4 regions of the Sulfobacillus thermosulfidooxidans genome follow, and region 4 is predicted to be linked to each of the others. Evidence: riboswitches for the same ligand, from Rfam matches in the RefSeq annotation. Region 4 holds a riboswitch; each other region holds the start of a gene.

Region 1 (8,121 bases), on a different contig from region 4:
ACATGGCTGGCCTGGAATCATCCCCAAATGCCGTGGGACGGAACAGAACTTTGGCTGGCTGATTTGAGTCCAGAAGGCCACATCATCCAGCCCCGGCGCCTTCAAGGTTCACCAAACGAATCGATTGTCCAACCCATATTCTCACCCACGGGCGTTCTCACGTTCATATCTGATAAAAGTGGATGGTGGAATCTCTATCAATGGGTTAATGACACAGCTCAGCCGTTATACCCCATGGCTGCCGATTTTGCCATCCCCTCATGGGTTTTTGGTATCACGACTTACGGTTATTTAACGCCAGACCAAATTATCGCTGTGTATACCGAAAATGGTTCAAAGCATTTTGGATTGATTGATATCCAAACCCACAATTTGACAGAAATCAAAACGTCGTATACGTATTTTTCCTTACCTGTCACCCACAATCAGCGCGTGGCGATGATTGCCGGTTCGTGGCAAGAACCCGCTGCCTTAGTGTTGTGGGATGAAAATCATAGAGAACCTGAAATCATCAAACACTCACAAAATATGAACATGAATTCGGAAGATATCAGCGTACCCTCTTTCTTAACCTTTCCAACGTCTCATAATCAAGAAGCTTACATGCAGTTTTATCTCCCTAAAAATCATGCCTTTGAAGGACCTTCGGATGAAAAACCGCCCCTGATTGTGGTTTGCCATGGAGGGCCCACTAGCAGCGGCACGCCACTGTTTCAGCTAGCCATGCAGTATTGGACCACACGCGGATTTGCTGTGGCGGATATCGATTATGGCGGTTCAAGCGGTTATGGGCGCGCATATCGTCAGCGACTCGCCGGACAATGGGGAGTTGTCGATGTGGAAGACTGTACACAGGCCGCTTTATATTTAGCCGAGCAGGGACTCGTGGATGGGAAGCGCATGGTGATTAGGGGAGGCAGTGCGGGAGGCTTTACCACCTTAGCCTGCTTAGCATTTCGCGATGTATTTCGGGCCGGCGCCAGTTATTACGGTGTCAGTGACCTCGGAGCTTTAGCTCGTGAGACACACAAATTCGAGTCTCGGTATATGGACAGTATGGTCGGCCCTTGGCCGGAGGCAGAAGCCATCTACCGTGCACGATCTCCTTTATTTCATGCGGGCCAAATCCACACCCCCGTCATCTTTTTCCAAGGTCTTGATGACAAAATCGTCCTTCCCAATCAAGCAGAAATAATGGTTGAGAAGCTGAGGAAAAATCATGTCCCGGTGGCCTACATCGCTTTTCCTGAAGAAGGACATGGATTTTCGACAGGCCCCCAATATCAAACGTGCTATAGAGGCCGAATTATATTTTTATAGCCGTGTTCTAGGATTTGCGTTACCGGAAGACATTGAACCGGTACACATCGAAAATCTGGGCTAGGGCAGAAAGGTTGTACTCGGAAAAATTGTCCTATTATAGACAGCGTTCCGGTATAAAAATATACTTACACAACGAGGGCGACAGACCACATATTGTCAAATGTTGTCTATATAACGTACAATGTCGTTAAATTGATTGGTCATGGTGTTGACCATTAACCGCTTAATTTTAAGCTAATGACACCTATCTCCACATAGGAGGAGGTGTCATTTTTTATTCTTTTTTCACTACTGTAATAATAGGATGCATCGTGGACTTGCGCCATTGGTTGAATATTTTGGATATGTTATGCTACACTTAGTAAAAGTTTTCCAATTCCATAGTCATTTCGCAATCGGTGAGTACACTTGATCAACAGTGTAAGACATCATTCTTCGCACTGATTACGAGCCCCAGTACCAGGATTACGACATCATGGGGTTGACGTGTTCGTGGAACAAATCGGGATTTCCACGTAAAAAACTGCTCTGTGCTCATGGGAATACAAAAATCAGTCGATGAATACATGTGCATGAAGAGCATGTCACCATGTAATGATATGGATTTTTCGCGGATTTTTCCTATCTGGTGCAAGATTTCACCGGTGTGTTTACTGATCCCACGGGTCTTATTAAGACTGGTCCTGTTAAAGGTAGAAAAGCAACACAATATGTCATGGAAACCATTCTAGGAGTAAAGGGGGTACGATTATGCATTGGTTACGGGTTAACCCATTACACACTGAAGTCACCGGATCCCTAGATGTTCCTCCGTCAAAATATCATTTACACCGTGCCTTAATTCTCGCAGCACTTAGTCACGGGCACTCCGTCATTTCCGGTTCATCAACTGCCTTACACGTTCGCCATACCTTAAGAGCTCTACGAGATTTGGGGATCCCCATAGACAACGTGTCAGAGGGGTATCACGTTAAGGGGCAAGCGTTTTCTCCCCCAAGAGGTTATGTGAGAGTTGGCAGTTCCGGTTCCACCGCTCAATTTCTTCTCGCTCTGTGCTCCCTCTCGCCTCATCCCCTCACCATGATCGGTTCGCCCAATTTAAGTCGGCGTCCCCTCAAACCTCTACTCCAAGCCTTCTCACGATATGGCATTGCCTGGCAATCCCGTGGTTATTCATTGCCCGTAACCATCCTTCCAGGTGCCCCAAAAGGTGGAGACATTACCATTCCTGGACTGTTAAGTCAGTGGGCATCGAGTCTTCTTCTGGTATCACCGTTTGCTTCAAGGCCCACATCTTTACGCATCTCGCCGCCCGTTGCGGAAGAACCTTATGTGCAATTGACATGGCGCATGATGACCCTGTTCGGTTTAAAAGGTTCTGTTGATTGGGAGCGCCATGAGTTCATCATTGCCCCTCAGAGTCTTAAAGCCAGGGATTACCAGGCACCGCCAGATTTTTCGTCACTGGCGTTTCCACTCGCTTTTCTCGCCTTACATGGGGGAAGCCTTCAAATTCACTCCTACCGCGACTCCCAAGATCATCCCGAAGGCACCATTATTAAATTATTAGAGGACATTGGCCTCAAACTTCACAGACATGATGCAACCGACACTTTATGGGCTGAATCCGACGGACACATCCGACCCTTTTCGGTTAGTGTCCGCGATACACCCGATCTGCTTCCAGTATTGGCTGTTTTAGCAGCGGCAGCTTCCGGTCGCAGCGTCATCACCGACATCGAATCAAATCGGCATAAAGAATCGAACCGCGTATTAGCCATGTTGCAGCTAAGAAAAATGGGTGCACATATTGAAGAAATCGGCAACACCCTGGTCATTCATGGAGGTAAAAGGCTTCATCGAACCGAGTTATCGTCTTTCAATGATCATCGGGTATTAATGGCATTGGCTTTAGCGGCTAGTCACGCCGATGCTCCTTCACGGATTTCGCATGGGTATGCCTACCGCATTTCTTATCCTCAATTTCTTGATGTGATGCAGTCTTTAGGCCTTCAGGCCAACGTCGTGGACGAAGATTTTACAGATACCTTCAGAGACTCTATTGGGGAGGATCTGCAATCCACAAGGAGGCAAAATGTTGATGATTGTGCCGGAACGCCTTAATCAAGTCCCTGACGAACGACCCGCTATTTATTCCCCGGATACGGAGCACCCTCTTTCCTATGGTCAACTACGACAATGGGCCAAGGAAGTTTCCCAAGGACTCTTGTGCCGAGAAATCCAAGCGGGCGATGTCGTGATGTACCAGTTGCCCAACCACCGTGAGTTTGCAGTTTTAACCTTAGCATTGTGGAACATCGGTGCCATTCCTTGTCCTGTCCTGCCACAACTGAATCGCCACGAACTGCACTTCATCGCCCAAACAACAAAGACACGTTGTGTCATCGCATGGAAAACATGGCGCAAAACGGATTACCAAAAACTTTACCAGGTAGCTTTTGCTGAATTGCCTCATGTGCAGCAAATTTTTCTCGATCCAGAAAAGAAAGGGCAAATTTGGCACGATTTTGGTGGACTAGCCCATCGCGCTCCTCTGACCGACCTTCGTTGGGAAAGCGACTCTCCTGCCCAAATTCTATTCACATCTGGTACCACCGGGGTTCCCAAAGGTGTCGTTCACACTCACCGAACATTGGCTCAGGCCCTTCAAGCGCACACCGATTCCCTTCATCTTGGGGCTGATGATACCGTTTGGGTTCCCAGCCCCCTTGCCCATCAAACAGGGTTTCTCTATGGCATGATGTTAGCATGGTATTTAGGCAGTGCGGCGATTTATCAAGCCTGCTGGGATCCCCTTCACATCAAAGAGATCATGAGACGCTTCCAGCCCCGATTTATTCAGGCGGCTCTCCCATTTCTTCGAGATGTGTTAGATGTCACTCCAACAATCTCCTCCCTACGCTATTTTATTGTGACAGGGGCTCCGGTTCCTCGAGAATTAGCCGCGCAAGCCCGCCAGCGCCTTCAGTGCCATGTGTCAGGCGCTTGGGGTTCCACCGAGTGCTGTTTGGCAACGGTATCCACACCGGAAGATCCTCCCGAAAAAGGCTGGCAAACCGACGGAAAACCCTTACCCGGCACCCATCTTCGTATTGTTGATGATCAAGGACGCATCCGGGCAGCTGGGGAAGAAGGACGTTTACATGTGAAAACACCTTACACCTTTGTCACCTACCTGAACCAGCCTGAAGAACGAACGCGAAAGCTCAACGACGAAGGATTTTTTGATACTGGCGATATGGCATACCTGGATGCCGAGGGATTTTTGCATCTCACTGGACGTGTTCAGGACGCAATTAACCGGGGCGGAGAGAAGATTCCGGTAAAAGTCCTTGAAGACATGTTGTATACTCACCCCAAAATCGTGGATGCTGCGTTGTTTGGCATTTCTGACCCGCGTTTGGGAGAACGCATTGGCTTGGCATGTGTCATTGAGCCCCACAGCACATTGTCTTTAGAAGAAGTTACCGAGTTTTTAAGGGACAAGGGGATTGCCAAAATCTACTGGCCAGAACGTCTCTGGCTATTAGAATCCTTACCTCGCACAGCCAGCGGCAAGATTCAAAAATATGTGCTTAAGCAACAATTCACAGACACTCTGTCGACTAAAGGAGATTAAGAACAATGCATTCTGCAGATTATGAACAGTTGTCCCAACAGGTTCGTCACTTCGTCTTTCACCGGGCTCCAGAGTTGGCACGCGATATCGAGGATTTAGGAACGTGCGGTCCTGAAATATGGCAAGAATTGCGCCAAGAGGGATTCTTGCGTCTGGCAGCACCTCAGGAATATGGAGGAATAGGTCTCGATTTCATCCAGTATTTGCAGCTTTTAGAACTATTTTCGCAAATGCATGGATCTTTACGGATGATCGTCCATGTAAATAATGGGATCTGGCGGGCTTTGGCCAGACGGGCTACTAAAGAACAAGTTGAACGGTTCGTGCGGGCTCAAGTTGCCGGCGACATTGTCGTCGCCTTTACCTTAACCGAGCCGAACGCCGGAACCGGCACCGACATACAAACCACATGTTACAAAGATGGCAATACCTATTACGTCTCTGGAGAAAAATGGCTCATCACCTTTGGCGATACGGCCGATTGGTATCTATTGTTTGCTCGCTTGGCAAAATCCCAAGGCGATCATGGTACTATTGCCCTCATGGTGCCGCGCAATACGCCCCGTCTCATAGTAGAACCGATGCCACCTGCCATGGGATTGCGCGGCACCGGCCATGCCCATTTGATTTTGAACGATTGTCCTGTTGACGTCTCGTGTCGGTTAGGTGAAGAGGGAGAGGGCCTTGACATTGCCTTTCAAGGATTTTTGGAGCCAAGCCGGATAGGAATTGCCATGACCTGCGTGGGACTGGCGCAAAGAGCATGGGACTTGGCTGTAGCCCGTGCTCACGAACGGGTGACTTTTGGAAAACCCTTGATTAGTCGGCCTGTCATTCGAGAATGGCTCGCCGACATGGCCACAGATATTACCGCAGCGCGCCAACTGACATTATATGCGGCTAAAAAGTGGCAAACGCATCACCATGCGCCCGCCGAATCCTCGATGGCGAAACTATTTGGGAGTCAAATGTTGCAACGCGTGACCGATCTCGCCTTACAAATTCACGGGGGTGGAGGATATTTTCAAGGATCTGAAATCGAACGAATTTACCGCGATGCCCGGGCTCAACGCTTTGAAGAAGGAACAGCCGAAATCCAAAAAGTGACGATTGCCAAGGCTCTCTTGTCTTCACCCCTGCCGGCGACGGAGAATGCGAAGCCATGACCACCAGTCCCACGGGATTCGATCCCCTTGCCATCATAAACCAGCCTCTGACTATTGGACCCTTAGTGTTACCCCATCGCCTTGTCATGGGATCTATGCATTTGGGACTCGAAGGACACCGGCAGTTTCTGGACCGTTTAGGAACCTTCTATGGGGAACGTATCCGTGGCGGTGCCGCTCTTATTACCTTGGGTGGTGTTGCCGTCACCCAAGAGGGTGGAGGTCAAGACATGCTCGGCTTTTATGATTCAGACCATGTGGCTATGTTGGCTGAGCTTGTCGAACGCATCCACCGCTGTCACGGACTAGTGGGCGTGCAGCTCTTTCATGCCGGTCGCTATGCGAAAGAGGCGGAAACGGGACTAAAACCTCTCGCTCCAAGCTCCGTATATTGCTCGATGACGCGAAATACTCCACAGAGTATGACAGTGGAAGACATTGAACGCACCCTGGACGCCTTTGTGCATGCGGCACGCCAAGCGTATGATGCCGGATTTGATGCCATCGAAATCATGGGATCAGAGGGATATCTTCTCAATGAATTTTTAGCGCCTTTCACCAATCGCCGCGACGATGCCTTTGGTGGCGATGAAATACGCCGGCAACGTTTCCCATTAGCCGTCGCTCAGGGTATTGTCGATGCGGTTGGGGACAAAATTGCCGTAATCTACCGCATATCCGGAGAAGATTTTATTGAAGACGGCACTCCTTCAACCGCAACCATCCGGTTCGCCAAGGCGTTGCAAGATTCTGGTGTTCATGCCCTTAACGTCGGCGTAGGTTGGCATGAATCCTCTGTCCCTACTGTCGCTGCTATCGTGCCTCAAGGGGCATTCCAAGCCGTTTACTGGGCCCTTCGACATGCCGTCACCATTCCCATTATGGGCGCTAATCGCCTCAATACGCGGGAGATTATTCACCACGTACTGAACAACGGTTCAGTGGACGTGATTAGTGCAGCTCGTCCTTGGTTGGCCGATCCTCAATTTGGGAATAAAGTGCGAGGATTAGTCCCTCATCGTTTAAATGTATGCGTCGCATGTAACCAAGCCTGTTTGGATCACGTGCTGGCCAAAAATCCGAAACCCGTGTCTTGTCTTGTTAATCCGCGCTGTAGTCATGAAAATCGACCCATCCATAAAGTATCTCGCGTAAAGCGCATTGCTGTGGTCGGCAGCGGTCCCGCAGGACTTGAAGTGAGTCGCCGGGCCCGCGAACTCGGTCACGAGGTAGTTCTATTTGAACAACACGATGAAATTGGAGGGCAACTGGCACTCGCCGCAAAAATTCCCGGCAAGCAAGACTTTCACTATACTCTCGACTATTACCAAGCCGAACTTGACCGACTGGGCGTCTTGATCCGTACCAGCACCACCCCCGATGAAGCCACCTTGTTAAATTTTGATGTAGTCGTTCAAGCGACAGGATCCCAACCCCAGTGGCCATCATTTGCTCCCATCACTGATGAGCGTGTCGTCTCATTTATTGACATCCTAAAAGGAAAACGTCCGCTTAGTCGTCATGTCGTCATTGTGGGATCAGGAGGCGTAGGGATTGATGTCGCCATATTTACCGCGCATCATCACCATGGCCCCATCACCTTATTAAGCCGTTCGGGCATATTAGGGCGAAGTTTGGGACCTTCGACACGGTGGATTTGGATCCGAGAATTACGGGCCTTAGGGGTTCACGTCGTCGGTCCCTTTCAATCGTTAGCGGTGACCGATAAAGGAATCCGTTACGAAGAACCACTGGGGAAATTCCACGATGTTGACGCGGACCAGATTATTTTATGTGCGGGATCTATCCCCAATCCTTGGCCTTACTCCCTTCCGTCTCATATTCTCACACTCAGCATTGGCGCGGCCAACAACCCTGCCACGATTGATGCTAAGCATTCCTTTCGTCAAGGTTATTGGGCTGCACAACTCTTAGGACAGGTGAAGGAAGGCCCCTAGTATGGTGCATGATGGGATTAGTTTTCTATTTGGT
Region 2 (8,121 bases), on a different contig from region 4:
AGGAATTAGTGAACAGTCCGATGCGATTAGCGTGGCGGTTTCTGAGGAGACCGGATGGATATCTGTGGCTGTAGAAGGGCAATTATATCGCCGACTAGATGACCGGGCCCTAAGGGATATGTTAAGTCGTTTACTCATCACCAAACCTCATGCGCCCTTAAAAATTTGGCGGAGGGGTGTGAATTCGTGATGGACCGTCTTTTGGAAAATGACACGATTTTGAAGATTATTTCCCTGGTCGTCGCGTTATTTTTATGGTTTCAAGTGACCTCCACCAATGCCCAAGTGGTTGCGGACCGTCCCATTGGCCCGGTGCCGTTGGAATATACCCCTCCTACCAAATCTAATCTGACCGTAATGTCTATGAACCCGAACACTGTCACTGTGGAAATTAAAGGGCCCGTGCAAACCATAAACCAGGTCAATCCCCATGCTATAGCGGCATTTGTTGACATGCAGGGGCTGACTCATTCGGGAACGTATACCTTGCCGGTCCGTGTCTCCGTTCCCACGGGAACAAGTTTTGTAAATGTGGTGCCCAACAACGTGACAGTGGTCGTGGACGAGATGGGCACTAGGCATATGAATATTAATTTGCGCCCTATTGGCTCTCCAGCTCCTGGGTATGAGTTGCAGCAGTTAACCAGTAATACGCAAACGGCTACATTGTCAGGGCCTACCACAGATTTGAATATGGTTCATGAAGTGGTGGCCGAAGTGCCGGTAGGAGGCCGAGACGCAAGTTTTCAAGAACAAGTAATTCTGTTACCCTTAAACGCGGATGATCGCGTGGTTCAGCATGTGCAGGTATCGCCAGCCATGATTTCTGCTTCGGCGACGATCAAAAAGCGCCCGCCGGAAAAAGTTGTGGGGGTGGTAGCGAAATTAAGTGGTCATCCGGCGTCAGGTTATCAAATTACGAATATTCGCGTGCGGCCATCTAACATTACCATTACTGGCAGCCAAAGCGCCATTAATGCGGTCTCGGTAGTATACACGATTCCGATTAATGTCTCCGGAGATACGAGTTCAGTATCAGCGGCCGTGCCTCTGGTGTTTCCTTCGGGGGTATCCGGAGTCAAACAACAAGATGTTAGCGTGACTGTCACCATTACCAAAGCGGGATAATAGGGTATCAGCAGGTGTTTATTTAACGGATTGAAGGGACTGTCGTTCATGTCGTTGTTTGGAACGGATGGGGCTCGGGGTATTGCGAATGTAGACCTCACGATTGATTTAGCCACGAACATTGCAAGAGCTGCTGCCGAGTCCCTGGGGCCTGGCGCTCGCGTTTTGATTGGACGGGACACACGTATTTCGGGCCCGATGTTAGAAGCGGCGTTAACAGCCGGATTTACCGCAAGTGGCGTCGATGTGTTGTTAGTCGGAATGCTACCGACTCCGGCTCTGGCATATTTGATCGGAAAAATGGATTGCCAAGCCGGGGTGATGATTTCCGCATCGCACAATCCACCGCAATACAACGGAATCAAGTTATTAGATCAGCAAGGACGAAAATGGCCCATTGAGCAAGAGACGCTCGTCGAGCAGATGGTCGTATCTGGACAATTCCCAGCCCTGGGTGACACTCATATTGGACGCGTGTTTCATTATGAGACAACAGCTATCGACCATTACCTTCGGTATTTAGAGAGTTTATTTGCGGGAATTATTCCCGAGCTCCATGTGGGACTGGATTTAGGACACGGAGCGGCTAGTGCGACGGCAGAAAGGGTCTTGCGAAATCTCGGCGTGCATGTCCATCCTTTGTTTAATGAACCGGAAGGCTCCTTAATCAATGTCCGTTGCGGAGCCACAGATCCGTCGACGTTGCAAGAACAAGTGTTGTTGAATCGGTGGGATTTAGGTTTAGCTTTTGATGGGGATGCCGATCGTTTAATTGCTGTTGATCATACAGGACATATTGTAGACGGTGATGAAATTTTGTTTGTTTTGGCGACGGGTCTCAAGCGACAAGGCTTGTTGGCCCAAAATACCGTCGTCGCCACCGTGATGTCGAATTTAGGTCTCGAACGTGCTCTGGAAAAAGAAGGCATTGTGCTCGAACGCACACCCGTGGGCGACCGCTGGGTTGCACAACGCATGCGGGAGCAGGGTTTTGTCCTTGGGGGTGAACAATCGGGACATGTGATTTTAGCCCAGTACGCTTCTACTGGCGATGGATTATTGACAGCTTTGGCTCTTTTAGCAGAGATTCGCCGACAAAATCGTCCGTTAGCGGAACTTGTGCGTGCAGTGGAACGTTACCCGCAAATATTGCGTAACGTAAGAATTGAAAAGACCGTGGCAGAATGGGAGAGTATTCCCGGTCTCGTTGAATTAGTCAAAGAGGCCGAAAAGAGTTTAGGTCGTGATGGGCGTGTTTTTATCCGGCCTTCCGGAACAGAGCCTTTGTTGCGTATTATGGTAGAGGGACGTGATCCTCAAGATATTAAAATGTGGGCTGACCGTTTAGAATCGGTCGTGCAGCATGCTTTGGAGTCGGCTAAGGCATGACCTGCATAGGGCCCAAATAGCGCCGGAACCTTTCGTTCGAGAATGACAGAAAGCGGAACATACCGTAGGTTTGAGACGAAAGGTTGACGAGGTGAGGGATCTCGAAGTCTTCGGCGGGTGACCTCCGGCTTCCCGACAGTCGTCAAATCACGAACAAAGGTCGTTTGTAAAGACGACACAAAAACGTGTAGTTGGGACCGACTCCAATCATATTGGAGGCGATGACAAGTGTGTGGCATTGTAGGATTCGTTGGGGAGAAAGACGATGCCCTCCCCTTTATTTTTAATGGACTAAAACGTTTGGAATATCGAGGCTATGATTCGGCGGGTATTGCGTTGGCTGCCTCATCGGGCATTGCTATTCAGAAGACTCGCGGAAAACTTGCGGCCTTGGGCGAATTATTGGCCTCCTTACCGTCGGGAGTTCCTTGTGGGATCGGGCATACCAGATGGGCCACGCATGGGCGGCCAACGGATGAAAATGCACATCCGCATACCGATTGCCGGGGAGAAATTGCAACGGTTCACAATGGCATTATTGAAAATTTCCAGGCCCTGCGTGAAGAATTAATTGCGAAAGGCCATGTGTTTCAATCAGAAACCGATACCGAAGTCATCCCTCACTTGTTAGAAGAATATGGTGGGGCTGAGGATTTAGAAGGAGCCGTGCGCAAAGCAGAAAGTCGATTAGAAGGGGCCTATGCCTTTTTAGCAATTTCTTCGAGGCATCCTGACCGGATTGTGGCTGTGCGGCGCACGAGTCCTTTAATTATTGGATTGGGCGAGGACGCCAATTATTTGGCTTCGGACTTTAGTGCCTTTTTAGCGGCGACCAAACGCGCTCAAATTCTAGAAAACGGCGATATGGCTGTGGTTACCCCGCGTTCTGTGACCATTACGAATTTGGCGGGGGATATGATTACTCGTCCTGTTATTACCGTGGATTGGGATATTAAGCAAGCGGAACGCGGTGGCTATGCGCACTTTATGTTAAAAGAAATTATGGAGCAGCCCGATGTTTGGGGAGACTGCCTTTTAGGGCGCATTCATGAAGACCAGGTGGTCGCCAAAGAAATAGGATTGACACCCGAGTTATTGACGAGGTTGCAACGGATTCAAATTGTTGCGGCCGGGACCGCCTACCACGCAGGATTAATCGGAAAATCTTTAATCGAACGGTTGGCGCGGGTTCCCGTCAATGTTGATGTCGCCTCCGAATTTCGTTATGCTCATCCGATATTAGATAAGGACACCATGGTATTAGCCATATCTCAATCTGGAGAAACGGCAGACACCTTGGCTTGCTTGCGGATGGCCCACGAGCAAGGCGTATTTACCTATAGTATAACCAATACGGTTGGGTCAACAGTGGCCAGGGAATCCGATGCGGTGGCTTACACCTTAGCCGGACCAGAAATTGCGGTAGCATCGACTAAAGCCTATACAACCCAAATTCTGGTTTTGACGCTGCTAGCTTTAGCACTCGCCCAAGTGCGCGGGAATCCTCGACCGGATCTGGTCCGGCGCATGTTACAGTTACCATTATTAGGACATAAAGTGCTCGAGCGGATGAACCAAGGGATTCAAGGTATGGCGGCGAAATTGGCTAAGATGCATGATGTGTTTTATATTGGCCGCGGGCTTGATTATGCCTTAGCGATGGAAGGACAGCTGAAGATTAAGGAAATCTCGTATTTACATGCCGAAGCGTATGCGGCGGGCGAACTCAAACACGGGACCTTAGCATTAATTGAAGAAGGCACTCCGGTCGTGGCGATTGTGACGGAACGGGAAGTAGCGGATAAGACGGTATCAAATATTTTGGAAGTGAAAGCCCGCGGTGCTGAAGTGTGGGGAATCGTTGATGATTGGTTGCCTCCTACTCTCCCTATTGACCACCGCATAGCGGTACCGATCGAGGAACCCCTTTTAGCCCCGGTATTGGCGGCGATCCCGTTACAACTCTTGGCCTATTATACGGCGGTGGCCCGCGGCCATGATGTCGATCAACCGAGAAATTTGGCCAAATCTGTCACCGTGGAATAAAGACCGTTCTGGTGAACAAGATTGTTTAATCACAAAAATCACGTTAACTGAACTAACAACAAATAGCTTGGGATAATATGGCACAGTTGAAATCACTGTCACGTTTCAACTGTGCTTTTGCTATGTGCGGGTGGAAATGGGTCGGATCATGAAGCCAAAGCCAAACGCCTGCAAAGGTTTTTGGAATTGCGGTGGAGTTTAGATCCAAGCCTCGTCCTTTAGGGCGAGGTAATTGACTGCGTGTTTATCCTCGTGGAAAGATGACACCACGAAATGCTTAGGAAGAGTCTTGTCGCCTTGAAATTTTGTACGATATACTAATCATATTGCAATGGAGTTCTGCGTTCTTTTGGTTGTGGCCAAAAGAAAAACTGTCCCCAGGACTAATGACTCCTACCCATACGGATTATATCCTTTGCTTGGGATGATCCATGAACGGGTGGGGGTCATATGTTTTGCGCCGTACATGCCAGGGAAAGCCTTGTAGAAAGGGTTGTGGTTAGGAGGACAAGAAATGAAAATGCGTCGTTCGGATTTAGGGCATGTTAAATCCTCTTCGAGGAATATGGCATCCAACCTGTGGTGGGTTATTCTGTTTATTCCTTTATTAGCTAATGGGGCTCTGGCTTTTATCATTATGCGCCGCTATTCAGATCTGGCTAGGGGGAATGATTGGGTCAGCTGGGCAGCTTTGTTATTTTTCGGCATGATCCCTTTAGGGACAATGTTTATGATTCACGGTTCTTTTTCTTCAGTGAAACGTTGGTGGCGACGGCGCAACTTGCGTGTCGTGAGCCCTCCCAAGAAGAATGGACCTGAATCAACAATATAAAACGCCTGATCGCAAGATGGCCTGCAGAAAAGATTCGGAGGGACAAATGGGGAACAATCATTAGTTCTTGTTGAGGGGTTTGTATCATATGACATAGAAAATCCTACAGAAGAAAGGCGGAGAATGTCTATTTTTCGAACCCATTCCCTGGAACTTTCCATGCTGTCAGCAGTCATCAGTACGGTATTGTTCTCGTGGTGGACAGCGAATTGGATGATTACATTTGTGCTTTTGGCACTAGGAACCGCCATATTATTAGCTGTTATGTCCTTAGTCCAAGGTCGGTTTGATCTCATGACGGCTATGATCGGGGCGACCGCTGGCGGTATGGTTGGCTCATTTGTCGTTATGGCAATTACGGTCACATGGATTCATGCTATGCATTCTCATCATGGAATGATGATTATGGATGACACCATGGCTCAAATGGTCGGAGCGACTTTGGCCGGATGGTTACAACCCGTTAACAAGCAATAATCCGGACGCCTTGAGGCGTCCGGACAGGGAACTTAACTACGAACCGAGGCTTGATCGGAATTTTTACCCCACCACTTTTGCCACCATGATTTGGATTGGGCTTGAGTTTGTTGTGATTTTTGAAGCATGTCCCGCATCTGAGAAACAATAAATTGATCGCGTTCCCTTGCCAATCGCGCATTCTGCATATCTTGTGTGTCCATATGAGATTTCAGTTTTTCAAAGGCTTCTGCCACCACGGCAACATTTTCTTCATATTTACGGTCTAAATCATCTTTGATCTGTTCTAATGACAGCCGCATGGCCTGGATTTCTTCTGATTGTTGATAAAGAACTTGTACCATAGCTTGAGCAACTTGTTGCGGTGTGCCTGCTGTGACTTGAGCCAGTTCCGTTTCCGTGGTTTCGACATTTCTGGGATAGAGTCTGCCCAATGTCTCTTCGACCATCGTGGCCGTTTGTCCATTGCGTAGGCCATCAGCAATGGTATGAAAAATTTCCACAGCTTCTTCAGGATACCGGCGTTGGCGACCTTTGCCAATGACGGGGACAAACTCACTGAACCGGTCACGGTAATAACGGACCGTGCTCTCAGGCAAATCGAGTCGTGAAGCAATTTCGGCAATCGTCACTGTATTCATTTTATCCTCCTTACATGTAGTGCCAGTAATACCAGTAAATACCATTTTTTAGGGAAACGCAATAGGTTGTTGCGGAAAAACCGCAAAATCTCTTTAGTGTCTAATATAATGAACATGAGTATGATATAATGACCTCATGAAACACAACTCATTGCACTCGATCGTCGCAACCAATTTGCGTAAATGGCGACAGACGCGGGGCCTAAGTGTTAACGAACTGGCCAAAAAGGCTAACATCGCCAAAGGAACTTTATCGCAGTTAGAACGCGGCTTGGCCAATCCGACTTTGGATACATTGTGGACTTTGTCTCAAGCATTAGGTGTATCGTTTGGGACGCTGATCACACCCGATACCGCGTCTTTTGGGGAAACGTTTGAGGTGGATGACCAGTTTGGGCAAACCTCTTTACTGGCGCGTGATCATGCGGATTTCGGCGTTGTCGAAACGTACCGAATGAATCTGCGTGCTCGTACCAGACGTGAAGCCAAAGCACATCCTCCCGGCGTATTTGAAGTTGTCACCGGAATTCGCGGGGACTGTCAGGTCGGTCCGCTAGATTCATTGCGGTTTGTTCATGCGGGCGATGTGCTCACTTTTTTTGCAGATCGTCCCCATGTTTATGAAACGGGTGAGGAGGGATGTGAAATCATGGTCGTGATTTTTTATCCGGAATTACCCCATAATATTTCATTAAAAGAGAAATATTTATCGTGGCCACTCGCATGGTCTATAAGTCACAATCAATTTCTGGAACACGTGTATACCGGATTACTGCCCGTTGCGATGGCGGATGAAGTGTTTAAGGCCAATTCTCAATCGTCCACTCACCGTACATTTCTCATAGAAATTGATGAAACCGCCTTTTACCGTTTTGCCATTTTGCCCATGGGACGCCCAATGGCTGATATGGAAGATTCCACCCGTGAATATCTCATCCGCTCATTTGAAGGGGAGGGGCTCATTATTGATTCAGATGAGACGCTAAAGGATTTTGAGAAAAACCGCACAAATCCACAATGGGCATGGCTCTATTTTCGTGACCAGCTGTGGACCCCGGAGCTCTTTGACATGATCACAGACAGGTTATTGCCGGGTGGACGGCTCATGGTGTCCACCCCTGTGCTGGATCCTTTTTCGGATTTGGCGAGTTATCAACGTAGCTACCTTTTATATCACTGCATGAATCAATTAAGTGAGTGGCCTCAGCAGATCATCCCTAAAAATCACGCTCTCACGAAGACTTTAAAAATATTTCAATACTCATGGGAGTGGGAGGGGGATCATCTTGCAAATGACAGCCCCCAAACAATTTTAGATAACTGGTTAGATGCCAAATCGCTGATGGACCGGATTGTGAGTCATGGTTTTCGGATTCTTCACCATTACCGGGTGGCGGGATTTTGGTCTTCATCTGAATGGAGCAGTGGTCGACACATTTTTGTGTTTGGCAAAGGCACCTAGCAAATTGTGTAAAAAGTTTCGGGAAGGATAAGGGAGATGCACTCTAAAACACATCGTGTGCTCACGGCATTACAAGAAGGATTCCCCATTTACCTTGGATATTTGCCTCCTTCTATGGCCTTTGGCATGACAGCACAACAATATCA
Region 3 (8,121 bases), 120 kb from region 4:
ACGGCCATCATAAACGCCCATTGGTGGGCAAATGATGAGGTAGCTGTCATGCGTTCGACGAGTTCTAAGGCTTGGGATACGGATTTTCCGTGACACAACGTCGTAATATGACGACGCTTATAACCATGTTTCAGCGTCAGATGCACAATTTCATCGCCCATCACAGCCAGGTCATACCGCAGGCTTTCACTCACATCTCCATGAACAGGTCCCAAGGGATAGGTAAAAATCCCCTTACCGCGTACAACCCGTTCGGGATGTGAGGGAGGAACCCAGATTACCTGGGACGCGGTATCGCGAGATATGTCTTCTTGAAGATGGATCCATTCACCGATTCCTGCTGTAGATGGTCTAGGAACCTCCCTTGGGTGAGAAAGACCCCACCATTCATATTCTTTGGATCCCGGGTGGCGGCCAATTCCCCACAATATTCCGTCCGGACCGGGTGTTAATAAAACTAATAGGGTCCCTTCGCGCCTTCGTTGAACAATGTGGTCAAGCCAGCTTACCGCTTCTTCTTCGCCCCAAATCTGTTCCACAGAGCTCACTCCCTTCTCACCGTGACCTGTTCATTGTCTAATTTCTTGGCATCAAGACGCTAGATGGCGAATTGTAGCGCAAGATGGCAGCCGCATGATGAAACATGTGTGGCAAAAGACCCGGCAAAGCAATGCCTCCAATCACAACCAATACCCCGAGTGTCATTGAGGGCAGGATCAATCGCCATGGTTCATGAACGCGGGTTTTGCGCGATTCACCCGGGGTAAATAGCCAGCGCGGCATTTTTAAGGTAATCCCGCCAAAGATGGCTAAAAGGAGAATAATCGCCACAACAGTGATGAGCACATATCCCTGCGCAATGCCTCCCATTAAAATGAGCCATTCACTCCAAAAAGGGGCAAAGGGCGGCAATCCGACAATTCCGGTTGCCCCTAAGGCCAATAATCCGCCGGTATATGGCGAACTTTCTAACAAACCGGAGGTTTCCGGTAGGCTTGACACGCCATGATAATAGAGCCGGACGGTCCCTGCGTTATAGAACAACAACGTTTTATTAATGGCATGGGTCCAAACGTGCAGTAATGCCCCTAAAACGCCTAGTCCCCCAAAGCCCAAACCCAGAGCAATAAGGCCAATGTGCTCGATGCTCGAGTATGCCCAAAGACGCTTGAGATCTTTTTGAAATGCCACAAAACTGGCCGCGATGATAAGCGATAACAGGCCTAAAATCCATAACAAATCATGAGGCCAAGCTGCTGGAACGGCACTGGCTGAAAGCGAAAACAATCGATCAAGAATTAAGACTGCTCCAGCTAACTTCACCCCAGATAATAGAGCCGATACAGGAGCTGGCGCTTCACTGTGCGCATCCGGCAACCATGTGTGAAAGGGCGCTAATCCGGCTTTGGCTCCATAACCGACTGCGGCCAAAATAATACCGGCCAAGACCATGGTCGAGTTGACGGGCAAAGATGTCGGAGAAGGCATCAATCCCCACGTGCCCAAATTCCTGGCACTTCCCAAGAGAATCAAAATTGTTCCGAGAAGACCAGCTAATCCCCCGCTCTCCGTCACCACTAGATACCGCCAAGCCGCCTCAAGCGACGTCTTTGTACCTGAAGTCTGCACCAAATAGATAGATGATAATGTCGCCACCTCAAGTGCTACCCAAAGCAGCAGATAGTTGGCCAATAACGCCATCGCCATCAATGAACCGACAAAGGTGTAAAGGCCTAAATAATATCCTTTAACGCGGTGCCCATCCCAATCATGCAAGACGCTCTCGACCGCAATATAGGGACCGGAAAACCAAATGGCAAAAGCCCCAAACACGGTTGCCGTAATATCAAACCAGTAGGCCAAAGCGTCGACAGGATGAAAGAGATGCCATAAAGGCATGAACAAAGAAGCGATCATGAGGACAATGATGAGTCCATTGAATGCCCGGAGATATTCCACGGGAAGGATCCAGCCGATAAAGATGGCTCCCAATAAAATGGCCAGCGGCCAGATATTTATCCACACGTTCATCCTTTTAATTCCCCCGCTTTTCTGACGTCGACGGAATCATATTGGGCCCGCATCAGGGCCATATAAACGCTCAAGAGTAAAGCCATACCAATCGCTACCCCGTCAGCCAAAATGTCAGGGATCAGGGGAAACGCGGTCACTAACACAATAGCGAGCGTACTGGTAATGACCTCAAAATTTAACAAGCCCCAGGCTTCACTCCAAATTTCATAGCGAAGCGTCATCTGAACAAAAGCCACTAACCATGCCGCCCACAAAATCCCTTGAGTGACGGGATGATCGCCATGGAATTGTTCTCCTAGCAAAAAGCCCAAAATGGTTACGGTCAAACTGATGATTAACACAAACGCCATGCCGAACCGGCTTTGGGCACTGTAATCGCGTTCGACCGCATAAGATCCCGTATGCATCACATAAGGCACGACAATCACTTTGACAATGACAACCAAGGCTGCGGAAATCCATAGCCCATTTTGATGCAGGCTTTGAGCTAACAGCGCTAGGAGAGAGGCCTGGGCTAAGGCATCCAAACGATATAAAATCCTTGCCGACCGATTGTTTTTGACAAGAATGACGATGACAGTAAAGGCCCACATGAAGGAAGCTGTTAACCGCAGCCACATGCTCAAGGTCATCTTTGCCCCACCTCCTTTCGTTTACACTAAAGACCATGCCGCAGTCACCGCACCAATAATCGCTAGAACAATCGCTGCAGTAATAAAGTCCACATTGCGGATTAAACGCAATTTGGCAAAACTGACCTCAATGGTTATTAACACGCCAGCAGCGAAAATCAGTTTCACCATGACCCATAACACCGCTAAAATTAATGATGACAAGGCCAGTGAGCGAGCGAGACCAAATGGCGAGACCAACACATTCATCAAAATGATGGTCAACACCGTAAATTTCATCCAGCCGCCCCATTCATAGAGCATCAAATCCAGGCCGCTCGACTCAAATGTCCGTCCGGGATCAATCATGGAGAGCTCTTGTGCCGTCGATGGATTATCGACTGGAATATGACCACTTTCCGCAATCAAAAAGAGGAACCATCCCACGATAACGAGAATATGCGCGGGACTAAATACCCACGGTGGCGAGCCTAACGTCTGATTAACCACAAACGGTATGGTTGCACCTGCCGCTTGAGCTGCAATAAACACGAGAAGGAGGGCTAAGGGTTCGGTAAACGTCGCAATCAACCGGATCCGGCTCACACCCAAAACCGGATAAACGCTTCCGCTGTCGATAGCCGCAAAAAGTAAAGCAATACCCCCACCTCCCAAAATCATGCCACCGGCTAACATATCGCCCATCCAAGCAAACGGTAGAGGAAACGTCGTCAGCACCGGTATCAACATGGCCACAATGATTGGGGCAATAAAGTAGAAGATGGGTGCCCATTCCGACACCCATGAGCTTTGGGTGGTGCGGATTGTCTCTTTATGCATCCATTTCCGCAAATCACGATAAGGCTGCCAAATGGGCGGCCCATATCGCCCAGCCAACCGCGCTTTGTAGCGGTCCATAATCCCTTTCAAAAGAGGGGAAAAACCCAAAACAAAAAGGACTTGTATGAGTTGGGCCACATATTCATTGACCAAGGTATCATCCTCCCTATATGGGGACAGCGATAAAAGGCAACAATAAATCCTGCCAGGACATTAAATCTGGCAGGAATCATTATCCGCACAATGTACGGAGGTTCTGGACCCATGCTCTGGTCCAAGGCGGAATCCATCGCCCCGTGATGGCGCATTTATTGCGAGTTGTCGCGATCGATGTGTGGATCGTTTGTCTGATTGTGAGTATATTTCACCACTTTCACGGGGTCAATAGTAATCAGTCCGGCGTCCACCATCGTATCTAAAACGGGGAGAAACTTTTCGACATACTCCTTACTATCCACAATCTCCACCAGAATCGGCATATCGCTGGATAAATCTAATAAGTTGACCGTGTGAATTCTGGATGTCGGGCCAAATCCTTCTAATGCACGCATCACGGTGGCTCCAGCCATACCCATTTCCCGTGCTTTCAACACAATGGCATGGTATAGCGGTTTATGATGCCACCTCGCATCTTCGCCAATGAAAATCCTTAGTCGGAGGGCTTCTCCCGATATTTTCACTGCCATACGGTCTCGTCTCCCTATTTTTTTGCTATTGTACCACATCATACAATCTTTGGAAAAAATCAATCGCCCCCATTGCTTTAGGGATTACCTGCCTTGGGCCGCAGCGTCGCTTCTTGTCGGTGTTCTTCACTTATGCCTCCCCTTTAAGTCTTGAGATATCTGGTTGATCCTGCCATCATCTCGTCCAAAGGCAGTAAAAGCGCTCAACACCCGGATATTTCTCGCCTAGTGAAGAAATCATAAACCCACAACCAACGACGATAAAAATCCACGGCATCTCTATCCGTCTCAGCCATGACGCGGATCAATTGTTCCCGCTTCACCACTTCGGCAATAAGGAAGCGTCCCCATCCTTGGTGACGAAAGCTCTTTTCGACAGCAATATGAAGAATTTGTCCTGAAAAATCCGGTAAATGTTTGATCCCGATTACGGCTGCAATATGGATCCCGTCACATAATATGTATAATGATGCATCAGGAGCTGTATAAACTTCAGCCATTACCCTCTCAAGATGCTCTTGTTCGGGATTTCCTACTGCATAGGCTAGCACGTGTACTAATGACTCTTTTGCGATATACGGGTCAGGATATAAGGTTAAGTACATTACTAGGCTCCTAAACGGTTAAGATAAGGAATAGGGTTAACATGACGAGAATATATTAAAGATGAAAAAACACCTACCGGAAGGTAGGTGCGATGCGAGTTAACTAATAAGCCGAGTTCTGTCGAGGATGACCATTTATCTTGGACGCCAGTTACCTGACGCCTCCAGCGACCTACCCGGACAGTCAGCGAGCAACCTCATCCTGCCTCTATTCGGTCTTGCTGCGGGTGGGGTTTACCAAGCAAGTCAGTCACCTGACTTCTGGTGCGCTCTTACCGCACCGTTTCATCCTTACCAAGAGTGACCTTGGCGGTTTGTTTTCTGTGGCACTTTCCTTAGGGTCGCCCCCACTGGACGTTATCCAGCACCCTGCTCTATGCAGCTCGGACTTTCCTCAGATGCCACCTTTCGGATTAGCACCCGCGGTCATCTTGTTAGCTCGCACTTTGGATGTTTATTATCACGCCAAACTGTCCTTTCGTCAACTGATGGTTAATGGGATGACTGTCACAATTTGCTTCGCAGATCTTCCATAGCCTTCACAGCCAATCGATCCGCCATTTCGTTATATTTATTTCCGGAATGACCTTTGACTTTCGTCCAACGAACCTGTCGATCTTTAACCAGATCCAGCATTTGACGCCACAAATCTTGATTTTCCACGGGTTGCCCTTTCGCATTCTTCCACCCGCGCTTTTCCCAACCCGCAAACCAGTTTTGTTGAAACGCATTAATCACATAGGCCGAGTCGCTAAAAATTATTACGTCGGCGTCTTTCGGGGTGTGTTTTAACGCCTCAATCACGGCTGTCATTTCCATTCGGTTATTGGTCGTGCGTGCTTCCGCGCCCGAATATGATGGACCGTCCACAAAAACACAGGCCCAGCCGCCAGGCTGCCCACCGGGTGCTTGATTATTGGCGCAAGCGCCATCTGTATAAACCTGATATGTTATTCCCACAGTCTTTTCTTATCTCCCCATAGTTTATGCAATCCCGGGTATAATAACTCGCCAGGTTGTTTCATGTCGACGACAATGTGCTGTTCCGCCAATTTCAAACGCGTTTCCCAGCTCACTTTTTCACAGTGGATTGTCGGCGGATGATGAAGCATAATAGCACGAACAAGTTCGGGTGTCTCTTCGATAAACCACCATGCTCCGTCGCCATCTTCATAGGCTTGAGCCAAACCTAAGCGATTTTTCAACGCAATCCAGTCAAATGCGACCTCTTCGTAAGGATGTATGACTAATAAGGCGTTTTCAACACGTTCTTGGTACCATTTGGGCACAATCACTTCTAAGCGCATTTCCTCTTCAGCATTTAATTGGCCAATATGTCCTAAAAACGGATGGGTACCATGTTCGGGCCAAAATGTTCCCGTCCCTTGGGACGTATAACTACACCGGGAATAATGACCAATGTGACCTGCTCCTGCTTCCCATAAGGCTTCACGAACCGGTTCTAAATGATCAGGTGGGACATACGTCACCAATTTATAATAGGGTTCGATATACGCTAATGGTCCTACGGCTTTTCCGATATGAAGTTCTTTTAAGGCTCTTAAGCGACTAAAATATCCGATACTGGGCACATCTTCATGAATGTCTTCCCACATTTTTAGGGTCAAAATACGACCGGAAAGTCCTGCTTTCCTAAGGCTAAACCGTACATCCTCATATCCGGCATCAGGCAACGAGGACAACGGTAAATTCTTAATATCTGGGCCAATAAAATCCTGAATTTGCTCGTTTGAGATCATGATATGACTCCTGTTAAATATTGAGTTTCACGTTGCCAGGCTTGGAGTTTTGGATCATCTTTGTCAGCATGATCGATAGATTGATTTAATTGTGCCAACCGTTGCCTTATTAAACAAGGAAATAAAGGACTGTGCTGAAATTCTTGTGGTATCCAAAAAAATGGGGAATGTTCATCGATTTCGCCTTTAGCTACTCTTTGTACCAACCACATCCCGTAAATCTTGTCATGCTCTTTAACCAGTTCAGCGCGCGAAATGGACCAACGATTCTCTAATAAATACCGGCGAAGAGGAAACAACCCTTGCATGGGTTGGATGATAAACGATTGAATGGTTAAGTTTTCTGAGTCCTGGCGGAGGATGTGTTGAATAGTCCTCGGACCCATTCCCGCAATGACGGCAACATCAATGGATGTTGATAGAGATAATAACGGGATTATTCCATCACCTAAAACCGGAGTGATCCGGGGAAAAAATGGCCGGGTATAAGAGGTCAGTTCCTGCCAGCCTTTTAGTGTTTTTTCAGTCGCATAAACTTGTTGCCCCTGTTCAGCCAAAGCCCGGGCCAAACGGCCTTGGCCCGCACCAACATCAGCGACAACAGTAAACGGTTTACACCAATCCCGTATGACCATTAGCCGTTTCTCTAACGGCGCCATCGTTCTGTCCCCCTTGCCTCCTCGCAGACGACAGCTGATCGTAGCATTCCACACACAGTGCTGTATAATTCTTTTCGCTCAACATAACCTGTTCTCGATCGTCATTGAATTGGTAAGATGTCATAGCGGGATTATGGCATAAGGGAGATTGTGTATGCAATTCGATGATGTTATCCGCTATACACAAGAGATTTCCCATGGGTCCAACCGGATTTCGATTGTAATTCATGTCTAACCCTGCAATCCCCTCATGCTGTCCTTGATGTCGCCATCAGCGCACAACACCAACGATATGCCGTCAACGACCCCGTCTAAAGGATGGGGCTTGCAGGTGTCTGCACCACAGCAGACCCCGCGTTTGGCGGGTTGACAGCCGCCCTACGAGCAACATTGCCCGCAGCGATGGTGTCGGCGGGGCCAGCGAACCTCCAGCCGATGCACCGAAAATGCGCTTGGTCCAGTCGATTGCGCTTGTCGATCAACCCACAGTGCGGGCAGGTACGGGAGGTGTTCCGAGGGTCTACAAATACCATAGGTATTCCCGCTAAGCGAGCTTTGTAGGCAATAAAAGAGCGAAGCTGATAGAACGCCCCACTGTGCTGGCGACGCCGCTGCGCCTTTTGAACCGTCATCCTGTCGCGGATGCCCGTCAAGTCTTCCAATTCCCCGACGAGTGTCTTGGGCTTTCGTCACCCGTTGCTTCGCGATTTGATTGATCCTGCCCAAGACACCAGCCTCCTTGCACCTATCTTTTTCGCAATACTAGACTCACCTGCTAATTCTCCTCCATTTTCTTCAACATTTCCCCAGCAAATTCTTTATCCTAAGACTTGACGGCACGCTACAAGGCTGCTAATATACTTGATGTCGGCATTCCTCGATAGCTCAATTGGTAGAGCACCCGGCTGTTAACCGGGTGGTTGCAG
Region 4 (8,121 bases):
TCGGGTCGGGAATGAACGACCACAAGCAGGGCCTGAAACGCCTCTTAAATGACATCCTCGCCGACCGGGTCGGTCGGCTGGTCGTGACGCACAAGGATCGCCTCCTGCGCTTTGGCGCGGAACGGGTGTTCGCCATTTGTGAAGCGAAGCCAGTCGAGGTCGTGATCCTCAACCCAGGCGAAGACACGACCTTTGAGGAAGAGTGGGCGCAGGATGTCTGGGAAATCATCACGGTCTTTTCGGCCCGACTCGATGGGAATCGATCGCGGAAGAACCCAAAATGGTTAGACGGCGTGAAACACGCCGTGGAGGAGGCGTCGTCATGATTCTCGCCCACAAAATTGCGCTCGATCCCAACGATGCGCAGGAGACGTACTTTCGCAAAGCCGCCGGCACGGCGCGGTTTGCTTACAATTGGGCGTTGACCGAATGGCAGCGGCAATACGACGCCTGGAAAGCGGATCCGACCGGGTCAAAACCCTCCGATCCGGCATTGCGCAAGCAACTCAACGCCATGAAGCGGGAGCAGTTTCCCTGGATGTTGGAGGTCACCAAGAATGCTCCGCAGATGGCGATTATCCACCTCGGCCAAGCCTTTAAGAATTTCTGGAATGGCCATGCGGACTATCCGACCTTTAAGAAGAAAGGCCGTCATGACCGTTTTACGCTGAGCAATGATCAGTTTGCAATCCAAGGGCACAAAGTGCGGATGCCGCACATCGGCTGGGTTCGCTTGCGCGAACCCTTACGCTTTCTCGGACGAGTGATCGAAGGGACCGTGTCCCGTACGGCCGACCGGTGGTTCTTGAGTGTTACCGTTGAGATTCCCGATCCGCCCAGGATTCGCCGCGAAAACCAAGCGGTGGTCGGGGTGGACCTGGGCGTTTCGGCATTGGCCACGCTATCCACCGGGGAGAAAGTCGTCGGGCCGAAAGCCTATGCCGCCGCACAAGCGAAACTTCGCCGATTGCAACAGCATTTTAGCCGTCAGATGGAGGTTGCCAAGGCGCGCGCCGGACTCCAGCCGGGGCAGCCGATTCCGAAAGGGATGCACATTCCCTGGTCGAAGAACATGGTCAAGACGCAACGGCGTCTCGCTCGGCTCCATGCGCAGATTGTGAATATCCGGGCCGATGTCCTGCACAAACTGACGACCGATTTGGTAGCCCGCTTCGATGTCATGGCCATCGAAGACCTCCATGTGGCCGGAATGCTCAAAAATCACAAGCTGGCGCGGGCCATCGCCGACATGGGGTTTGGTGAGTTTCGACGGCAACTGGAATACAAAGCGGCGCAGCGAGGCAAGACGGTCGTGGTCGTGAGTCGTTGGTATCCGAGCAGTAAGATCTGCTCCGCGTGCGGATATCGCATGGCACAGATGCCCTTGTCGGTGCGGGAATGGACGTGCCCAGCGTGTGGGATGCATCACGACCGGGACATCAATGCCGCGATCAATTTGCAAACCGTGGCCGAGAGTTCGATGGGCGGCTGCCCATCCGTGTTGGCGTAATGCGCTGACATGCTCGGTGACTCGCTTGGGGAGTGCCCTCTCGTGGACGACCGGCATAGGAACCTTGCATTCGATGCGAGGTTTCGGCCCTAAGAAGCGACGGGACAATGAACCAGGAAGGTGGCAAAAAGATTGATCATTTGCTCAACGATGAGCGATCTTGGATAAGTCCATTAGAACGGTTTTAATTGTTTTACATAGGCTAATGGGACTACTCTTGGGGCAATTGCGGGATTGCCCGCTTTGATGGTTTTAGTTTTTGAGATACATATCTCGTGATAATTCTTTCACAAATCCATTTTTAACCAAACCAACCTAGGGTTTTATGAAAGCGGCAAAAGAAGCCTAAATCATCCCCTTGCCAATCTGAGGCCAATCCGCTACATTAAAAAACTAAAGTGTCAAGTTGATTCTCTCCTTGATATCATCAGCTTATAGTCGGCTAAAAGAAGATGATCATTGCCGTGAGCCTGTAACCGGCCATAATGACTGATAACTTAGATAGGTATCGACGCGGGCTAGCGCAAGAATTATGATTTGGAGGCGGTTCATACGGACTTATATGATGTGACAATCGTCGGCGGAGGGCCCGTGGGACTATTTGGCGCCACCTTGGCGAGTTTGCATGGGATGAAAGTCAAAATTATCGAAAGTTTACCCGAATTGGGTGGACAATTATATGCTCTTTATCCTGAAAAACCGGTTTATGACGTGGCAGGCTTCCCCGAAATCGCTGCCAAGGATTTGGCCTTAAATTTGGTTGCGCAAATGGAACGCATGCATCCTGAAGTGGTGTTAAAGGAATCGGTGGAGGCCGTGGAAAGTTTGGATGATGGAAACTTTCTTTTGCATACTACACGGGGAGTGCATTATTCGCGGGCGATTTTATTAGCCGTGGGTATTGGATCTTTTACCCCCCGCAGATTACCTGCACAAGGGGCCGAAATGTTTGAAGGTAAGGGACTTCACTACTTTGTCCCCCCATTGGACACGTTTTCTGGGCAACACGTTCTCGTCGTGGGGGGAGGAGATACCGCCGTTGATTGGGCGCTGGCTGTGTCCAAGAAAGCTCATAAAGTCAGCATTGTGCATCGACGAAATGAGTTTCGGGCGCAAGAAGACAGTGTCCGGCAAATGCATGAAGCCCCGAACATTTCGATAATTACGCCCGCCGAAGTCGAAGAAATCTTTGGACACCATCAAGTTACTGGAGTGCGTGTGAAGCACCATGAACAGGGTCCTAGTGAACTGGCTGTGGACGCCATTATTGGAGGATTAGGATTTCATCCGGATTTAGGTCCTGTTAAGAGTTGGGGAATTGAATTGAAAGGGTCAACCATTAAAGTTTCATTGGATTCTATGCTGACCAGTCGGCCGGGGATATGGGCTGTTGGCGATGCTGTTTACTATCCCGGGAAAGTGAAATTGATCGCGACAGGATTTGGCGAAGTGGGGATTGCTGTGGCGCAAATTCGTTCTTATTTACATCCTGGTGTGTCGGGATTGCCCCATAGCACGACCTTAAAAAATAAGCAGCGGTAATATTGAAGTTATCATAACCTCAGTACTGTATTAAGGCGTTTTATGACGTGCGAGGAAACTGAGATGTGAGGCCAGGGATTTATGAGACAGGCGTTTTGGCAGCGTTATCCTTTTCGGTTGCCATGGCAAACGTATGTGTGGTTTGGTGTGATTCTTGGCTTGTTTGGGCTGATAGATCAACAGCCATGGCATTTGACTGCATTCCTAGTGCCACCATTTGGAGCCACGTTAACCCTCATTGTGGCTTTGCCGCAGCAAACGGTGTCGCAACCGGGACCCATTATTCTTGGAGGTACTTTAAGTGCAGCCGTTGGTAGTTTGTTAGCGCTATGGTTTCATGGTCCCTTGATTGCCGCCTTGGCAGGTATTATTGTTTTTTTGATGTTACCGCCTTTAGGTTTATTTTTTCCTCCCGGCATCGCATTTGCAATATTTCCCTTACTTGTGAAAACAACTCCGTGGTTTCCTGTGCTTTCGGTCTTTCCGTTTACCGTTATTGCCTGCGGTTCTGCGAGCTTTTTGAGCCAACACGTTAAAGATTGGCCCTCATATCCTCGGGGGCCAAGTCTTTAATGGCTCGGGAAACCGTGCAAATGCCCAAAAGATGGCCGAATAGGGGCATATTTTGTCGAGAAATTTTTTGTCTGGACTATACTTCTGGTGTGATATGGTCCATAATTCGTAAGGGTTCCATATTTTGCGTGCGAAGCCTGTAAGACAATAGGGAGGTGGTCAAGGCGTGATTATCCCTTTAACTTATAGATTGAATATTCCGATAACGAATGAATTGGCTAATAAACTGGCTACCTGTGCTCAAGATTTGCGAACAAACGAAGAATCATTAATTGTTGAGGCTCTAGCGCTTTACCTGGACTGCACCTCTTGCCCCGCTTCTCAACCTCCTGATATGACTGCCGACAAACATCACAAATAATTCTCCATATATTCTCCAGATTCTTAGAATACCTCACATCATCCACCTGTGTTGGCGCGAATAGTGCGTGCCCCAGAATCAAAATCCCTCAAGCCCAAATTGATGACGAAACTGGGTACGCACGTGCGCTCAGCAAAATTTCTCTGGAAACAAGCCCTCATAAATAGCTATTGGCGGCAATCTTTGGTAAATAACGTTATATGTGCGGGATAAGATAAGATATGTCTTTCTTTCAACCTTATGATTATCTCGGTAATTTTCCTCAAACAGTGTGGGCCCGCGAGGTCTATGTGGGATGTAAGGTCTCATTGAGAAATAAGTCGAATTTAAAGAATAACGCATGATATCTTGTTGCCAATCGATTTCGGGGCCTTTTGGAAAACCTAGAGAGGTCTTTAGCAAGTTGAACTTTTTGGTATATAGGTAATTATAAGAGGTATTTTGTGCTATGCACAAAAAAATTTCATGATATGTTGTCAAGTAATGGTATTGTGAAGTACAATTCAACTCGTAACTTTAATATGGTCATGGTGTTGACCACTATCCAACCGCTTGAGATCAAGCTGATGACACCTGCCTTTAGACGGAGGTGTTATTTTTTATGCTGCTACCTTAAATAAATCTTTATGCTCAAGAAGATTTCCTCCTGATGATCTTTTATTAAAACTGCAATGAGTCCTTTTGAAGGGTGTTGATCGACGATGCGTCACACACATAAACCCTTAGTAGGTGATGGAATTCGTCTTCGCATTATGATTGGAGAAGATGTGCATTGGCATCACAAGCCGTTATATCATCAGATTGTTTTGAAGGCAAGAGAAAGTGGCCTAGCAGGTGCGACCGTGATTCGAGCACTCGAAGGCTATGGGCCTAACTCTCGAATTCATACGGCTAATCTCCTGGATTTGTCAGAGGATTCGCCCGTTGTTGTGGAAATTGTTGACTCAAAAGAAGACATTGATAAATTTCTCCCGCTTCTTGATGAAATGGTGGATGCAGGCCTGATAACGCTAGATCCCGTTCAGGTTGTTAAGTACTCCCATGCTCATATATCCGAACTTAATGATGCTTCGGAAACGAAATAACACACGTATCGTTCCCACCGACGATTACGCCCATCAAGTGTATGTCCTTTTAGTGCCGAGAGAAAGGATGGTGTTCGGTGAAAAGTAAATGGGCTGGGGTGACAGCTTTGGGTGTGTTGGCATTGGCTTTAGCGGGTTGCGGCACACAAAGCATCAATGCCTCGCAGTGGATGATTGTCCATCCGGCAACCAAGACGGTCGATTTAAAGATTGAAAGCACCTACTCGAGTGCCCAACAAGCGAATGTGTTTGACGGGTTTACCCAAGGACAGCTGATCATCACGATCCCCTTAGGCTACCACGTCAATATGGACTTTATTAATAATGGCCCGATCCCGGAATCCATTGGGGTCTACCATCATCATCATTTAGCCTTTCCAGGCGCCGGAGAGCCCTATTCTCAAGTGGCTGTTTCACCTACAGCCGGGTTGTTGCCGGGACAAAGCCAGTCCTATACGTTTACGGCCTCGAAGCTCGGAACGTTTATCTTAGGCGATATGCTCAATGGCGATCCCCATAATACGCCGACGAGCGATTTGTGGGATATCGTAAAAGTCGTGCCTTCAGGCGTGCCATCATTTCAGTCCTGATCGCCGCTGCCTTTGAGACAGTAAAGATGAAAATTGGAAGGAGGAACTTGGGTGAACAAATTACCAAATGACCCCCCGGTGGAACCCGAGATTCCCGAAGAACAACAATGGAGTCGCCGTCAGTTCCTCGTGGGCAGTGCCGCTTTAGGGGTCGCCGGTGCAGTGACCCTGTTTGGCCGCCAAGCGCTGGTGGATGCCGCCCGCGGTCTGTTTGGATCCCCCGTGAGTTCGGGAACGGTCCATCTTTACGCGTACGACTATTATTACATTCCCAATTACATGACCTGGCGCGTCGGCGACCAGATGGACATTATCTTCCAAAATCAAAGTCATACCCACTGGCATGAATGGACCATGGGCCGCCATGTGAATGAAGCCTATTTCCAAGCCTTTGGCAATCTGCCGGCGGATGCCTGGGCCGTCGATTTCTGGGATGGGGTCCACGTGACCTTAAGTGATCCCTATAACATCGATAACTTCGTGCCCAATAAAGCGATTGTGACCTATGACGGGCCGAAGGCGCTCTTTAACATCCAAACTGGTGGTGACTTTAGTCCGACGTTGAAACCCGGCGGCAGCATTCATATTTCCTTTACCGTGCCTAACAAACCGGGCATTTGGGATTATGGCTGCTTTGTGCAACAGTACATTCACTACCGCACGGGCATGCGCGGAAAAGTCATGATTTTGCCGGCCTGAGGCTGAGAAAGGAGCACGCCCGTCATGGGAGAGAATGTCCTCTTTACGATCTTGTGGGTCGTCTTCAGTGTGTTGGGAGAGATTGGGGACCGGGTGCTGATTCACCATAACCCGATGTACTACATTGTCTCCAACCAAGGGGAATTGGCACTGCAGGCGTTTAATTTCATCTTGGTGGTGTTGACCCCGATTTTTGTGTTTGTCGTCTTGTTCTTGCTCTTTACGATGGTGCGCTTCCACACCAAACGGGGCGAAATGCCACCCGCGAACCGCCGGTTCGCGGTGGACAACAAAGCGTTTGTGGTGGCGTGGGTCGGGGGCAGTATTATTATCAACTTGCTCTTTTTCCTCCATCCGACGACCTCCGCCATGGAGCAAATGTTTGCCTTAGATGAACCCGCGGCTAACACCCACGACTTAATTGTGGATGTCACGGCCCGGCAGTGGGAATGGATCTTCAGTTATCCCCAATATGGGCTGACCCAAACGGTGAATGCCAACGGGCAAGACCTGTTGGAACTGCCGGTGAACAAGCCCGTAGAATTTGTGTTGCGGTCCTACGACCCCTATCACACCTACGACCAATATGCCGATGTGATTCACAGTTTTTGGATTCCGGCCTTTGGGATTAAAGAAGATGTGATTCCCGGGGAAACCCGCTATGAGTACCTGACCCCCACCAAGATTACGTCCTTCCGCGTCAATCCCATGGTGCGGGTGCAATGTGCTGAAGTGTGTGGACCGGGTCATCCGTGGATGGAAGCCCCCTTGAAAGTGGTGTCGCCAGCGCAATTTGCGCAGTGGATTCGATACGAGAAATCGTTAGCCAATGGGGCAGGATAAGGCATTCCGAGCTTCCGTGTGGATGCAAAAAATCCGAAGACGATATACCCGTCACGCTGATCACGCGATGACATGTTGGAAGATGGAAGATTGAAGGAGGGATAATCGTGGCACACGCTGTAATGACGCCCGAACACCAACCGCTTTCGCGCCCGAAGAAGGCCATGATGCCTCCGGTGCTGCGGGGCTTTTTATGGGCCGCTATAGGCTTTCTCTTGGTCAACACCTTTGTGATTGCCGTGGATCCGTTTCGGGGGCATCCCTTTGTGACCGGGCCCTCGGTGACGCTGGGGTGGATTGGCGCCGTGATTGGCTGGCTCTTAGGCATAGGCGTCTATGACGCGGTGTTATTGCCCTTAATGGGGTTTGACACCCGTTGGGTGGAACGGGACAAAGGCTGGCGCCGCTACTGGGAAATTGCCACGGACCACAAAGTCATCGGCATCCAGTATATGATGTTCGCCATGGGGGGGTTTCTCATTGCCGGCGCCATTGCCATGCTCATGCGCTATGAACTGATGACCCCGTATTTGACGATTTTCCACTACCCCAGCAATTATCTCACGGCGGTGGGCATTCACGGCACCCTGATGATGTTTTCGTTCGCCACCGTGTTCATGATTGGCGGTTTAGGCAACTATTTTGTGCCGCTCATGATTGGGGCGCGGCATACGGTCTTATCCAAGCTCTCAGGCATTGGGGTCTGGTTGGTCCCGGCAGGGATCCTGACCGTGCTCTTCAGCCCGATTTTGGGGGAATGGTCAACCGGATGGCGGGGCTATGAGCCCTTGGCGGGCCAAGACGCCAACGGCATTATCTTCTACTACCTGGGGGTCTTGGCGCTCACCACCTCGTCGCTCATTGTGGCTTTGAACTTGGTGGCCACGGTGATGTTTCGGCGGGCGCCGGGCATGACGT

Evidence for each region. A riboswitch is a leader RNA that binds a small molecule or an ion and turns the genes downstream of it on or off. The one in region 4 is predicted to bind fluoride.
Region 1: it holds a riboswitch for fluoride, as region 4 does, so the genes downstream of both, AOA63_RS12190 (3-phosphoshikimate 1-carboxyvinyltransferase) here and AOA63_RS16365 (DUF190 domain-containing protein) in region 4, are expected to answer to the same signal.
Region 2: it holds a riboswitch for fluoride, as region 4 does, so the genes downstream of both, AOA63_RS00220 (hypothetical protein) here and AOA63_RS16365 (DUF190 domain-containing protein) in region 4, are expected to answer to the same signal.
Region 3: it holds a riboswitch for fluoride, as region 4 does, so the genes downstream of both, AOA63_RS16955 (respiratory chain complex I subunit 1 family protein) here and AOA63_RS16365 (DUF190 domain-containing protein) in region 4, are expected to answer to the same signal.

Annotation. Positions count from the first base shown of each region.
Region 1 covers NZ_LGRO01000001.1:2,483,502-2,491,622, reverse strand. Annotated here, with positions in the region: gene AOA63_RS12195 (alpha/beta hydrolase family protein) at 1-1,320, shown strand, start outside; fluoride riboswitch at 1,513-1,577, shown strand; gene AOA63_RS12190 (3-phosphoshikimate 1-carboxyvinyltransferase) at 2,074-3,447, shown strand; gene AOA63_RS12185 (AMP-binding protein) at 3,425-4,963, shown strand; gene AOA63_RS12180 (acyl-CoA dehydrogenase family protein) at 4,969-6,129, shown strand; gene AOA63_RS12175 (FAD-dependent oxidoreductase) at 6,126-8,087, shown strand.
Region 2 covers NZ_LGRO01000001.1:42,636-50,756, forward strand. Annotated here, with positions in the region: gene cdaA (diadenylate cyclase CdaA) at 1-190, shown strand, start outside; gene AOA63_RS00205 (CdaR family protein) at 190-1,128, shown strand; gene glmM (phosphoglucosamine mutase) at 1,177-2,517, shown strand; gene glmS (glutamine--fructose-6-phosphate transaminase (isomerizing)) at 2,746-4,563, shown strand; fluoride riboswitch at 4,882-4,966, shown strand; gene AOA63_RS00220 (hypothetical protein) at 5,078-5,395, shown strand; gene AOA63_RS00225 (hypothetical protein) at 5,519-5,872, shown strand; gene AOA63_RS00230 (MerR family transcriptional regulator) at 5,905-6,513, opposite strand; gene AOA63_RS00235 (helix-turn-helix domain-containing protein) at 6,650-7,975, shown strand; gene AOA63_RS00240 (AzlC family ABC transporter permease) at 8,012-8,121, shown strand, end outside.
Region 3 covers NZ_LGRO01000002.1:287,686-295,806, forward strand. Annotated here, with positions in the region: gene AOA63_RS16940 (hypothetical protein) at 1-539, opposite strand, end outside; gene AOA63_RS16945 (proton-conducting transporter membrane subunit) at 577-2,031, opposite strand; gene AOA63_RS16950 (hypothetical protein) at 2,028-2,666, opposite strand; gene AOA63_RS16955 (respiratory chain complex I subunit 1 family protein) at 2,688-3,638, opposite strand; fluoride riboswitch at 3,702-3,788, opposite strand; gene AOA63_RS16960 (DUF190 domain-containing protein) at 3,794-4,171, opposite strand; gene AOA63_RS16965 (GNAT family N-acetyltransferase) at 4,375-4,776, opposite strand; RNA gene rnpB (RNase P RNA component class A) at 4,868-5,218, opposite strand; gene AOA63_RS16970 (ribonuclease H family protein) at 5,284-5,736, opposite strand; gene AOA63_RS16975 (hypothetical protein) at 5,727-6,536, opposite strand; gene AOA63_RS16980 (tRNA (adenine(22)-N(1))-methyltransferase TrmK) at 6,533-7,195, opposite strand; gene AOA63_RS20620 (hypothetical protein) at 7,149-7,439, opposite strand; gene AOA63_RS20625 (zinc ribbon domain-containing protein) at 7,507-7,857, opposite strand; tRNA gene AOA63_RS16985 (tRNA-Asn) at 8,070-8,121, shown strand, end outside.
Region 4 covers NZ_LGRO01000002.1:169,419-177,539, reverse strand. Annotated here, with positions in the region: partial or broken gene AOA63_RS16385 (IS607 family transposase) at 1-326, shown strand, start outside; gene AOA63_RS16380 (RNA-guided endonuclease InsQ/TnpB family protein) at 323-1,510, shown strand; gene AOA63_RS16375 (NAD(P)/FAD-dependent oxidoreductase) at 2,078-3,052, shown strand; gene AOA63_RS16370 (HPP family protein) at 3,134-3,625, shown strand; fluoride riboswitch at 4,501-4,569, shown strand; gene AOA63_RS16365 (DUF190 domain-containing protein) at 4,688-5,071, shown strand; gene AOA63_RS16360 (sulfocyanin-like copper-binding protein) at 5,149-5,661, shown strand; gene AOA63_RS16355 (twin-arginine translocation signal domain-containing protein) at 5,713-6,360, shown strand; gene AOA63_RS16350 (cytochrome c oxidase subunit II) at 6,385-7,203, shown strand; gene AOA63_RS16345 (cbb3-type cytochrome c oxidase subunit I) at 7,326-8,121, shown strand, end outside.